One region of the Pseudoalteromonas sp. 23_GOM-1509m genome, then DNA from elsewhere that is predicted to be linked to it. Evidence: predicted binding sites of a transcription regulator. Region 1 holds the regulator's gene; each other region holds the start of a gene.

Region 1 (4,219 bases):
TGCTAAGCCTGATTATACCGCTATTGAGCTAAAACAAACGGCTTATAATGAACAAGGTAAAGTGAGCCATAAGGTAACTGCGGTAAAAATGGAGTTGTATCAACAACTCGGTTTTACCTTTTTTGAAAAGCCTATATTCACTTTATACAACGAGCAGCAAACATGGCGTATTAACGCCGATGAAGCCACCCTCTACGACGACCGTCAACTGGTGTTAGAGGGTAATGTAACCGCTCAAAACTTAGTAGATAACGCCATGATCGATACGATCACCGCCCAGACCATCAATGTTGATATAAAACTATTAACCATGCAATCACAGCAGCCTGTCGTTATTACAGGACCTAATTTAAAAATCACAGGTAAAGGCCTTGAGGCCGATTTAAAAACCGAGGTGATTAAACTTATTAACCATACGCGAACCCTATATTATGACCAATAACCTATTTAAAATTTTAATTGTTCCCTCACTATTAATTGCTTTTAACAGTAATGGCGCTGAACCTGCTGAAGCCCCCGCTGCTAATCAAATTTCAATTAGTGCAGATAAGCAAGAAGGTCAATTAAAAGAAAACGTAGGCATTTTTGAGAAAAATGTTGAAATTATTCATGGTAATCGCCGTATCACAGCTGACCGTTTAGAAGTGCATAAACGCGATGATCTAGGCGATAACAAACAGTTATTAATTGCCACAGGCAGCCCTGCATATTTTGAAGAAACACAAGCTGATGGCACTATAATGAGCGCCAGTGCTAATGAAGTGCGTTACGATGTGTCGCTGCGTTTTTTAACCTTAATCGGCGATGCAAGCATTGCTCAAGCAGGTCAAAAAATAACAGCTAAAAGTATCACTTACGATATCGAGCAGCAGTTAATTAGCGCAGAAAAAGACGAAAACTCAACAGACCGTGTACACACTATTTTAGTCCCTGTTGAAAATAAAAAAGAAGATGATAAAGGCCAACCATGAGCACATTAAAAGCAGAGCTATTAGCTAAAAGCTACAAAGGTCGTGAAGTTGTAAAAAACGTTGGCCTAGAGGTTGAAGCTGGCAGTATTGTGGGGTTACTTGGCCCTAATGGTGCAGGTAAAACCACCACTTTTTATATGATTGTAGGCCTTGTGCCTAGCGATAAAGGCAAAATATCAATTGATGATAAAGATATTACTTTATTACCGATGCACAGCCGAGCGCGTTTAGGGATTGGTTATTTACCGCAAGAGTCGTCTATTTTTAGAAAGCTGACTGTTTATCAAAACTTAATGGCTATCTTAGAAACACGTAAAGAATTAAATAAACAACAACGCGAAGATACCTTAAATAATTTACTTGATGAATTTAGCATTCAGCATATCCGCGATAGTCAAGGTATGGCTTTATCAGGTGGTGAACGTCGCCGCGTTGAAATTGCTCGCGCGTTAGCAGCAAACCCTAAATTTATCCTTTTAGACGAACCCTTTGCGGGGGTTGATCCTATCTCAGTATTAGATATTAAAAAGATTATAGAGCATCTTAAAAACCGAGGAATTGGCGTACTTATCACAGATCACAACGTACGCGAAACTCTTGATGTTTGTGAAAAAGCCTACATAGTTTCTCATGGGGAGTTAATTGCATCAGGCACTCCAGAATATGTATTAAACGATAAAACAGTACGCGATGTTTATTTAGGCGAGCAGTTCAAGCTCTAATATGTGTGTTATTACACTAAGCATCTGCTAAGATTAATTATACTAATTTAAAAGGATTGTTAGAGATACATGAGGCAATCATTACAGCTGCGCATGGGCCAGCAACTTACAATGACTCCACAGTTGCAACAAGCAATTCGCTTATTGCAACTCAGTACATTGGATCTCCAGCAAGAAATTCAAGAAGCGCTCGATAGCAACCCCTTGCTTGAAGTTGAAGAACACGATTACAGCGAAGACACTGCAGGTAAAAACGAACAAAAAGCCGATAACGATGACTTAACGCTAAGTGCCTCAGCTGACGATAAACCTAGCGAGTATGAGCAAGATAGCGGCGAAGCAATGACCAAAGACACCATTAGCGATGATATGGCTATGGATGTTACTTGGGATGAATATATGAGCGCTGCGCCTGCCTCTTCATCGGGCCCAATGCCAGAAGATGAATCTATTTATCAAGGCTCTTCGACTGAAACGCTGCATGAGTATTTAATGTGGCAACTTCAACTGACGCCGTTTAGTCCTACCGATGAAGCGATAGCTATTGCAATTGTAGAAGCTGTGGACGATTCAGGGATTCTAACCCTTAGCTGTGAAGAAATATTAGAAAGCTTTAACCAAGAAAACGACGGCGAAGATGAAGTTGAACTTGACGAAATAGAAGCGGTACTAAAGCGTATTCAACTATTTGATCCAGTGGGAATAGCCGCGCGTAGTTTACAAGAGTGCTTGTGTATTCAGCTAAATCAATTTGATAAAGACACACCTTTTTTAAACGAAACAAAAATGATCTTAACCGATCATATTGATTTACTTGCTGCACGTGACTATCGCACGTTAATGAAAAAAACAAAGCTTAAAGAAGATGAGCTTAAAGAAATCATGACGTTGATTCATACGCTCAGCCCAAAACCGGCAGACACTATTGTTAGAGAAGAGTCTGAATACGTTATTCCTGATGTGTCGGTTAAGAAAGTTAAAGGTCGTTGGGTAGTTGAATTAAACCCAGATAGCATGCCTAAGATCAGAGTAAATAGCCAATATGCAGCTATGTCGCGTACGGTTAAATCAAGTGGTGATAGCCAGTTTATTCGCTCGCACTTACAAGAGGCTAAATGGTTTATAAAAAGCTTAGAAAGTAGGAATGACACGCTACTTAAAGTAACCAACTGTATTGTGCAGCAGCAACAGGCCTTTTTTGAACACGGTCCTGAGGCTATGAAGCCTATGGTGCTTAACGATGTGGCTGAAATGGTGGAAATGCATGAGTCGACTATATCGCGTGTTACTACGCAAAAATACATGCATACACCACGTGGCATTTTTGAGCTTAAATATTTCTTTTCAAGCCATGTAAGTACTGAAAATGGTGGCGAATGTTCATCAACAGCAATACGTGCATTAATTAAAAAATTAATCGCTGCAGAAAACTCAGCTAAACCATTGAGTGATAGTAAAATTGCAGATATATTGGCAGAGCAAGGAATTAAAGTAGCGAGGAGAACCATTGCAAAATATCGCGAATCTCTAGCTATTCCCCCGTCTAATCAACGTAAAAGTTTGATTTAAGGCGTACAACAAAGAGGAAAATGTTTATGCAACTGAATTTAACTGGTCGCCATGTAGATATTACCGACTCGCTTAGAGACTACGTAAATAGTAAATTTTCGAAGTTACAGAGGCACACTGATCACATAACGAATGTGCACGTTATTCTCGATGTAGAAAAACTAAACCAAAAAGCTGAAGCAACCGTTCATGTTAGTGGCGCTGAGATTTTTGCCTCTACTGAGCATCAAGATATGTATGCCGCTATAGACTCGCTCATTGACAAGCTAGATCGTCAAGTAATTAAACACAAAGAGAAACTTGCTCGACACTAACACTATGAAACTAAGCTCACTTATCTGTCAGGACTGCAGTAAAGCTGCGGTCCTTTTTAATAGTAAAAAAAGAATTTTAGAATTTATCAGTGAATTGGCTCACAATAAGCTGCCCTATTTAACACAACAAGATATTCTTAATGCATTAACTGCAAGAGAAAAGCTTGGAAGTACAGGCATTGGCCGAGGCATTGCTATTCCACATGGTCGCATGAGTGGAGCTCAAGAGCCCCTTGCTTTGATTTTAGTGAGCGAAACAGCTATTAATTTTGATGCGATTGATAACCGGCCGGTTGACATTTTTGTCGCGTTAATTGTTCCCGATGGCGATAATCAGCAGCATTTGAAGACGCTAGCCACGATTGCTGATAAGCTCAATGATAAAGAATTTTGTAAACAGTTACGCGCCGCCAAATCGGATAGCGAACTGTATCAGGTTATCGTCAGTCAATCGTAGTAATAAAGAAAGGTGATAAATGGAATTAATAATTATAAGCGGTCGTTCAGGCTCAGGTAAATCTGTGGCGTTACGCGTTGTGGAAGACTTAGGTTATTATTGTGTAGACAATATTCCTCTTAATTTATTACCATCATTAGTGCGCAGTGTTTCCGACAGTTATAATAAAATTGCCGTGAGTGTTGA
Region 2 (4,219 bases), on a different contig from region 1:
GTGGCGATAGTATTCAATTTGGGGTTGGTAGTGATGCGTCGTTTAAAGGTGACTCAAAATCAAATCAATCAAACAGCCTAGTTGGCGATATTTCGGTTAACGTGATGCGAGTATTACCAAATGGTAATTTAGTGATTCGCGGTGAAAAATGGCTAACGCTAAATACCGGTGAAGAATTTATTCGCTTAGAGGGGTTAGTGCGTCCACAAGATGTTAATGCTGATAATACCGTTGAGTCTAATCGTATTGCGAATGCGCGTATTCAGTATTCAGGTAAGGGTCAAACTCAAGAGGCACAAAGCCCGGGTTGGTTAACGCGTTTCTTTAGTAGCTCATTGTTTCCCTTTTAGAGGACATTCAACATGAATGGTTTTAAAGTTTTTTGTTTTATGGTGCTACTAGGCTGGCAATTTACTGCCAGTGCTGAGCGAATTAAAGATGTGTCTATGGTCGAAGGGGTGCGCTCAAACCAATTAGTGGGCTATGGATTGGTTGTTGGTTTACCGGGTACCGGAGAGCAAAGCCGTTTTACCGAGCAAAGTTTTAAAGGCATGCTTAATAGTTTTGGTATTACACTACCTGCGAGTTTAAAGCCAAAAATTAAAAATGTTGCAGCAGTCGCGGTTCATGCAGAACTCCCTCCATTTAGAAAGCCAGGGCAAACTATAGATATTACTGTGTCATCGATTGGCAGTGCTGGCAGCCTGCGCGGTGGCACATTATTACAAACATTTTTAAAAGGGGTTGATGGTAATGTATACGCTATTGCACAAGGGAGCTTAATTGTTGGTGGCTTAGGTGCTGAAGGCCTAGATGGCAGCCGAGTCGTTATTAATACGCCAACCGTAGGGCGTGTGCCAAACGGTGCCACGGTTGAACGTGCCGTTAAAAGCCCATTTATGCAAAACGATTATATTACCTTTAATTTAAACCGTCCGGACTTTACAACCGCAAAACGTTTAGAGAAAACCATAAATGATTTAATCGGCCCAAATAGCGCACAAGCACTCGATGCCGCCTCTATTCGGGTTGTTGCGCCACGAGATGCCTCACAGCGCGTATCGTATTTATCAACTCTTGAAAACTTAGAGTTTAAGCCTGCGGATACTTCGGCAAAAATAATTGTTAACTCACGTACCGGCACTATAGTTATTGGAAAAAATGTAAAATTACAACCTGCGGCAATTACACATGGTGGCCTTACTGTGACCATTGCTGAGCAACAAAATGTGGCGCAGCCAAATCCTCTAGCAGAGGGGGAAACAGTGGTTACCCAACAAAGTATTATTGACGTTAATCAAGATGATTCACGTGCTTTTGTATTTGACCCAGGTGTAAGCCTTGATGATTTAGTTCGTGCTATTAATGAAGTTGGCGCTGCCCCTGGCGATTTAATGGCGATTCTTGAAGCACTTAAAGAAGCCGGTGCAATTAACGGTCAGCTTGTTGTAATTTAGTTTTATAAGATTCTAGACCCTAAGCCCTAGGGTCTAGGGTCTAGGGTCTTTAACCTTTCACCTTTCATCCTTAACCTTTCATCGCTACTCTTCTTTTGGCTCAATTATTGCATTTAACTAGGTATTATTAATTATTGTGTCAAAAAGCTGATGGAAACAAATCATCTAGATAAGCAAAACTTTTTTGATTTAGGCAACTTAGACTCTTTGCGTCGAGATGCTTTAAACAGCGGTGATGCATCAACCGATGCATCTAAAGCGGCGTTAAAAAAAGCGGCGGCACAATTTGAAGCTATCTTCACCCAAATGCTACTGAAAAGTATGCGTAAAGCCAATGAGGCTTTTGAAGACAAAGAAAGCCCATTTAATGCAAGTGGCGTGAAGTTTTTTGAAGAAATGCACGACCAACAGATGGCTACAGAGCTTTCATCAAATGGCTCTTTAGGTCTTGCTGATTTAATTGTGCAGCAACTATCGCCAGATGGAAAAAACTTTATGCCAGGCTCAGTTCTTCGTACAACGTCAGATTTCTTTAGTGACCAACGTGCGGGTAGCACCTTACCTCATCAAGAAAACCAAAAGGTCACTGAAAAAGTGCCGCTCGTTGATTCAACTGAAAAAAGCGAACAAAACATAGCGTCTGGCACATTTGAAAATGCTGAGGAATTTGTAAGCACCGTGTGGGAGCATGCAAAAGCAGCGGCTAAGAAAATTGGTTTAAATCCGGCGGTTATGGTTGCGCAAGCAGCATTAGAGACTGGTTGGGGTAAACATATTATCAGTAAAGGTGATGGCAATAGCTCAAATAATTTATTCAATATAAAGTCAGATAAAAGTTGGCAGGGCGAAAAAGCCAGTAAGGTCACTTTAGAGTTTGAGCAAGGCGCTGCAGTTAAAAAGCAAGCAAGCTTTAGAGCGTATGACTCAATAAAAGATAGCGTGAATGATTTTGTGGACTTTTTAACACAGAACCCTCGCTATCAAGATGCATTAAACAATACAGCAAAGCCGCACAAATTTTTAGACTCTTTACAGCAAGCCGGTTATGCAACCGACCCTAACTATGCAGACAAAATAAAAAGAGTGCTTAACAGTAACGAGTTAAAGAATATCGCCACAAGCGTTATCCGCCAAGGAGTAGAGTAACATGTCGTTTAATTTATTAAATATTGCTAATTCAGGAATAAGAGCAAACTCTGAGTTATTGCAAACGACAAGTAAAAACATCGCAAACGTTAATACTGAAGGGTATGTACGAGAGCGAACTGAATTTACTACCATGATTGATAATCAGGTGGGCCGCGGTCAAACGTACCGGTTATTAAATGAGTTTGCACAAAAGCAATTAAACCGAGATACCTCAAATAAAAGCTTTTTTGATCAATTTGTTAGCGAGGCGAGTCGGGTTGATCAAATTTTTTCAGAAAAATCAAACAGCTTATCAACTAGTATCAACTCGATGTTTAACAACGTACAAGAAGCACTTAACCAACCTTCATCTACGGTTGCTCGTTCATTAGTGATGAGTGATGCGCAAAATCTGATTGATCAAATGGACCGGCTTGCAGGTATTGTTTCAGAGCAAAAAGCAGTGGTTAATGAGCAATTAGAAATATTTTCTGAAGAGGCGAATACGTTAATCGAAAGTATTAGTTCGTTAAATCAAGAAATTGCGGGTGTTCATGGCACTAAAAACGAAGCAGATGCTAGCTCAGCTTACAATGAGCGTGATAAAGCAATACGTGATTTATCAAAACTAATTGATATAGAAACACTCGATGGCCCTAATGGTGAAAAACAAGTATTTATGGGCACAGGTGAAGCGGTTGTTATGCAAAATGGTTCATTTAACTTATTTTCGATTAGTGGCGATCCCGATGCTAATTTTAAAGAGTTACGCTTAGATGTAAATGGTGGCCAAGCCGTTCCACTAGAAATAGATCCCACTAAACTCAAAGGTAAAATTGGTGGCTTATTGGCATTTAGAGACGATATTTTGGTGCCTGCACAAAATCAAATAGGTCAGATGGGCATTGCGCTTGCTGATTCGTTTAATCAGCAAAACCGTTTAGGAATGGATGCAAACGGTGAGCTTGGAGGAGATATTTTTGATATCCCAACGGTCAGTGCTTTTGTTTATCAAGCAAATACCGGAACAGCTAATATGTCAGCAACCGTTGAAGCTGGTAAAGGCAGTGAACTACCAGCGAGTGATTTTGTGATCACCTATACGGGGAACCCTAACGAAGTAAGTATTCAGCCAATAGATAATAAAGGCGAGCCTTTAGGCAGTGCATCGTTAGCTGTTATTCCACCGAGTGGCATTATTGACTCTGCGGCAATCACCAGCGGGGAGTCGTTTGGTTTAGAGCTAAACGTAACCGGAGCTGGTAATGCCGGTGATCAATTTCAGATAAAACTTAATAGTGGCGCGGCTGGCAATATATCGCTGACAACAGGTCGAGGAGAAGACATTGCCTTGGCCTCTCCAATTAGAACAGCAGACGGGCTTGATAATACAGGCACTGGGACTATTTCACCGGGTGATGTGAGCGATGTAACTACCGGCAGTTTTACAAACCCTTTAGGCTTAGCAAATGGTCCTATTAACATTGTTAAAACTGCTAATGCTAACGAATATCAACTTACTGATGGTAATGGTACAACCACGTTTACGGTTACACCGCCTGCTAACAATATTTTGGCGCAAGCGGGGCCTCCTTATGATGGCTATGGTTTTGACTTTAATATTGAAGGGGTAC
Region 3 (4,219 bases), on a different contig from region 1:
ATACCCTCACTACTAAGCAGCTTGATTACGCTCAAGACCATTTACGTATACTTTCGGGATTATACGGAGTATTAAAGCCGCTTGATTTAATGCAGGCTTATCGCTTAGAAATGGGTACAAAACTTGAAAATAGCCGAGGTAAAAACTTATATGAGTTTTGGGGCAGTGTTATTGCTAATAAACTTAACGACGTATTAGCGGCACAAGATGCACAATACTTAGTAAATCTAGCCTCTAACGAATACTTTAAAGCAGTAGATAAAAAAACGCTTAACGCACACATTATTACACCACACTTTAAAGACTGTAAAAACGGCCAATATAAAGTGATTAGCTTTTACGCTAAAAAAGCGCGCGGCATGATGGCACGCTACATCATTGAAAATCAAGTGACTCAATTAAGCCAACTCAAAGAGTTTACTGTGGCCGGCTATTACTTTAGCCCAGAGGCAACCACCAAAGAACTTGAACCGGTATTTTTACGCGAAGAGCAAAACTAACACATCGTTTAAAGTATTTAATAAGCCATGCATTGCATGGCTTTTTTATACTGGCGTTATTTTTGCAAACCTTAGATTACTAACCCTAACTAAGGTATAAAATAAATGCTCTCAATTCCCTCAATTACAGAAGCCGAAAAGTTGATAGAAGAAAAGCTCGGCGGTTGGTTTGATGTAGTTATAAGTCATATCCCAAACTTTATCGTTGCAGTAATTATTGCCATTCTATTTTCATTTATTGCCCGTTTGGCAGGCAAAGGAATGAAAAATGTTTTACGTCGCTCGCTCGACTCTACGCAAATTGCCGATTTAATGGCCTCAATATTTAAAGTTATTGTACTGAGTGTGGGGGTATTTATTGCCCTTGATTTTATGGGCTTAAAAAGTACCGTCACTTCTCTGCTTGCTGGTGCAGGTATTGTTGGTCTTGCCATTGGTTTTGCTTTTCAAGATATGACCGAAAACCTGATAGCGGGTATTGCCATGGGAATTCGTAAACCGTTTAAAGCGGGTGATGTCATAGAAACCGATAATGTGTTTGGTTCGGTACACTCAATAAACTTGCGCAACACACTAATAGAGAGCTTTCACGGGCAATTGATACTGGTACCTAATAAAATACTATTTAGAAATGTACTGCGTAACTACAGCACCTTAGGAGTAAGACGAATAGAAGTGCCGGTGGGTATTTCTTACGCTGACGACATAGAAAAAGCCAGTGAGGTCATCGTCGACAAAATTAACCAATTTGACTTTGTGATCCGCAAAAATGAAACCGCTGTTTATGCCGAAGGCTTTGGTGATAGCAGTATAAACTTGTTAGTGTGGTTTTGGATCAAATACCCCGGTGAGCCTGATTTTATGACGGTGCGTCACAAAGGAGTTGTGGCAGTTAAGCAAGCACTCGATGCCGCTGATATAAGTATTCCGTTTCCTATTCGTACCCTTGATTTTGGTATTAAAGGCGGTGAAAAACTCGATGCCATGATAAGCGATAAAATAAATCAGCAGTCAGCAAATAAAGAGGGTGACAATAACACTGATGCAAGCCAAGGTGAGTAAATAATTTAAAACCCCGAAGGTAAAAGCATTGGGAAATAGTTACTGACTATCAGCGCGTTTTTACAAAGTAAAACGCGCTTTTTATAATAAATAATATAAGGGTCTGTTGACCTTTGCGGATTAAAATTAGTTCAAACTAAGAGCTATTTAATCGCGACGCGAGGTTTGTTGCCTAGTGGGCTCGATAACTGCTCCTGCGTTATTCTACTGGCTTACATCCATGTAATAATAAGTAAAAACCGAGCAAAGCTTCCGCGTCCAGCTCACGCTCCTTACCACCATCCATGTAGCCAACAAAGAGTAAATGTCCCTGGGCAGAACCCTTGGCTAAATACCAAACAGACTACTGCAAATTCAACCTTGAAAGAACAACAGACCTAATTGATAATCTGAAGTAATTAAAGCCTTGCGCTAACTGCCTTAAAAACGCCTCAATTATAAAACTATATCGATAAGGTTTCTCATCTCAAAATAGATTATTTAATCAACCGAACTAGAGCCCAAGCTTGATGTAAGCGCTTTATAATAAGTGTCTATAAACAAAGGTTTCAAAAGTATAAGCAGCTGCAATGAGCGTCGCGATTGGTGCGTAAACTAAAAGGCATTTAATTAAGTATTTAAACTGGCTTGGGAATATGCTTTGCAGTGAATTATATTGTGCAAACCATAAAAAAAGCGCCGCTTGTGTTGGAGAAACAAGCAGCGCTGAGGGATAAGTTAAGTGTATTAGTTAAGAAAAAGTTGTATTAAATGACACTAATTTTGTTATGAATGATTTTAACCCCATCCATATTTTCTAAAAACTTTTGTGCAAGAGCGCGTTCAAAACCGTTATTGGCTTCACCTTTAAGTTCAACGTCACCGTCATTAACGTGTACGTTTAGTTTTTCTAACTTTAAATTTGGGTTAGTGCGCAATTCATGAGTAATAGATTGTTGTAAATTAGGTTGTGTAGCCACACTGCTAACTACAGCTAAATGCGTTGCTGCACTGACTTTAAAAGCAGAGACTAATAAAAATAAACAACAAAACGAAATAAAACCGATAGTAAATTTAATGCGACTCATAACTATATCCTTAGTGTGTTACTAAAAAACAACGCCATTACTCGGCGTTTTAATACTCGTATATTCGATAGGGTTACAAGTTTCATTCCAAGATTAACTATTTGAAATAAATTACTATTTTATTAATTAGTTATTCAGCTAAGTATTTTTTACATATTACTATGAATAGCTTACTCACTGTTTTTAAGTCACAAAAAAGCCGACAAACGTCGGCTCAATTAAATGTGTTAAAGCTAAAGCTATTTTTTCTTTTTAGCTTTGGCTTTTTTCTTCGCTTTCATTTTTACTGGATCTTTACGCTTTTTAACCGGTGGCTTGGCTTCTTTATGCTTTGGCTCTAATCCTTTAAATACACGGCGTTTTAGCTTTTGCTCTATGTAACGTTCTACTTTGTAAAGTATGCCAATGTCGTGCGCTTCAATGAGTGAAATTGCAATACCTTTTTTACCCGCGCGACCCGTACGGCCAATACGGTGTACGTATACATCTGCAGTACGTGGCATATCAAAATTAATTACGTGGCTTATATCAGCTACATCAATACCGCGGGCCGCCACATCGGTAGCGACTAAAATACGGGTTTTGCCACTGTGGAAGTTTTCCATGGCTTTCATGCGTTTGTCTTGTGGCATTTCACCACGTAGCCACGCAGCTTTTACGCCGTTATTAGTAAGCTCACCAATTAGGGTTTCAAGGCGCTCACGGGTTTTTACAAACACAATCGCTTTACTAACATCAGGGCCATTTAAAGTGTTAACTAATAGCTCTAGTTTATGGCGGTAGTCGTCGGCTAAATGAACCCATTGATGAATTTTAGCTTTTTCTTTACGTGATGATTCGGCTTCAAGTAGCGCGGGGTCGTTTAAAATACGCTCAGCAAATAATTCTACGCTATCGCCCTCAAGGGTTGCTGAGAATAAAAAGCACTGACGGCGGTTCTTAGCTTCATCACAAATGCGCAGCATTTCTTTACGAAAACCCATGTCGAGCATGCGGTCGGCTTCATCAAGAATGAGCATTTCTACGTTTTCTGCATGGAAGTTTTCGGTTTCTAAATATTCCATTAAACGCCCAGGTGTGGCGATTAAAATGTCGTTATTATTTTCAAAAATTTCTTTGTGTGTACCGTAGTTAATACCACCGGTAACTACCCCAATTTTTAACTGGGTTTGTTTTGCAAGTAACTCACATTGTTCATGAATTTGATAAGCAAGCTCGCGCGTTGGGGTCATAATTAATACCCGTGCAAAGCCCGGATCACGACGTGGGAAATCCATTAAATATTGAATTGCCGGAATTAAAAATGCCGCCGTTTTACCTGTACCTGTTGGTGCCGACGCTAAAATATCGCGTCCTTGCAACGCCTCAGGAATGGCTTGTTGTTGAATGCTAGTGGGGGTTTCATAGCCCATTTTATTAATAGCATTGAGTAGCTTATCATCAAGATCAAATTCAGAAAATTGCATAGAGTGTCAAAAATAGGGGACAATTGCCGTTAATTATACGCACTTAAACCTGCTTGGTGAATGAAAAGGTGAAAAAATGTCTGGTTTTGCATTTAAACAATTTAAGGTTGAGCACGACCAGTGC

What was found. Region 1 encodes sigma-54, which starts transcription at its own class of promoters, with help from an activator protein. Its sites were predicted from a motif close to GTTGGCACGNNNNTNGNNT; they were not measured.
Region 2: a site for sigma-54 is predicted at 1,552-1,570, ahead of flgJ (flagellar assembly peptidoglycan hydrolase FlgJ). Genes of this name have one in related genera too.
Region 3: a site for sigma-54 is predicted at 2,703-2,721, ahead of N523_RS0101270 (BON domain-containing protein). Genes of this name have one in related genera too.

What each region holds. Positions count from the first base shown of each region.
Region 1 covers NZ_JADO01000011.1:163,171-167,389, reverse strand. The annotation lists gene lptC (LPS export ABC transporter periplasmic protein LptC) at 1-442, shown strand, start outside; gene lptA (lipopolysaccharide transport periplasmic protein LptA) at 432-971, shown strand; gene lptB (LPS export ABC transporter ATP-binding protein) at 968-1,693, shown strand; gene N523_RS0105435 (RNA polymerase factor sigma-54) at 1,763-3,262, shown strand; gene hpf (ribosome hibernation promoting factor) at 3,289-3,576, shown strand; gene ptsN (PTS IIA-like nitrogen regulatory protein PtsN) at 3,581-4,033, shown strand; gene rapZ (RNase adapter RapZ) at 4,053-4,219, shown strand, end outside.
Region 2 covers NZ_KI912433.1:322,467-326,685, reverse strand. The annotation lists gene flgH (flagellar basal body L-ring protein FlgH) at 1-350, shown strand, start outside; gene N523_RS0114895 (flagellar basal body P-ring protein FlgI) at 363-1,457, shown strand; gene flgJ (flagellar assembly peptidoglycan hydrolase FlgJ) at 1,608-2,603, shown strand; gene flgK (flagellar hook-associated protein FlgK) at 2,605-4,219, shown strand, end outside.
Region 3 covers NZ_JADO01000008.1:277,509-281,727, forward strand. The annotation lists gene yaaA (peroxide stress protein YaaA) at 1-500, shown strand, start outside; gene N523_RS0101265 (mechanosensitive ion channel family protein) at 606-1,562, shown strand; gene N523_RS0101270 (BON domain-containing protein) at 2,309-2,629, opposite strand; gene srmB (ATP-dependent RNA helicase SrmB) at 2,869-4,095, opposite strand; gene N523_RS0101280 (tRNA1(Val) (adenine(37)-N6)-methyltransferase) at 4,172-4,219, shown strand, end outside.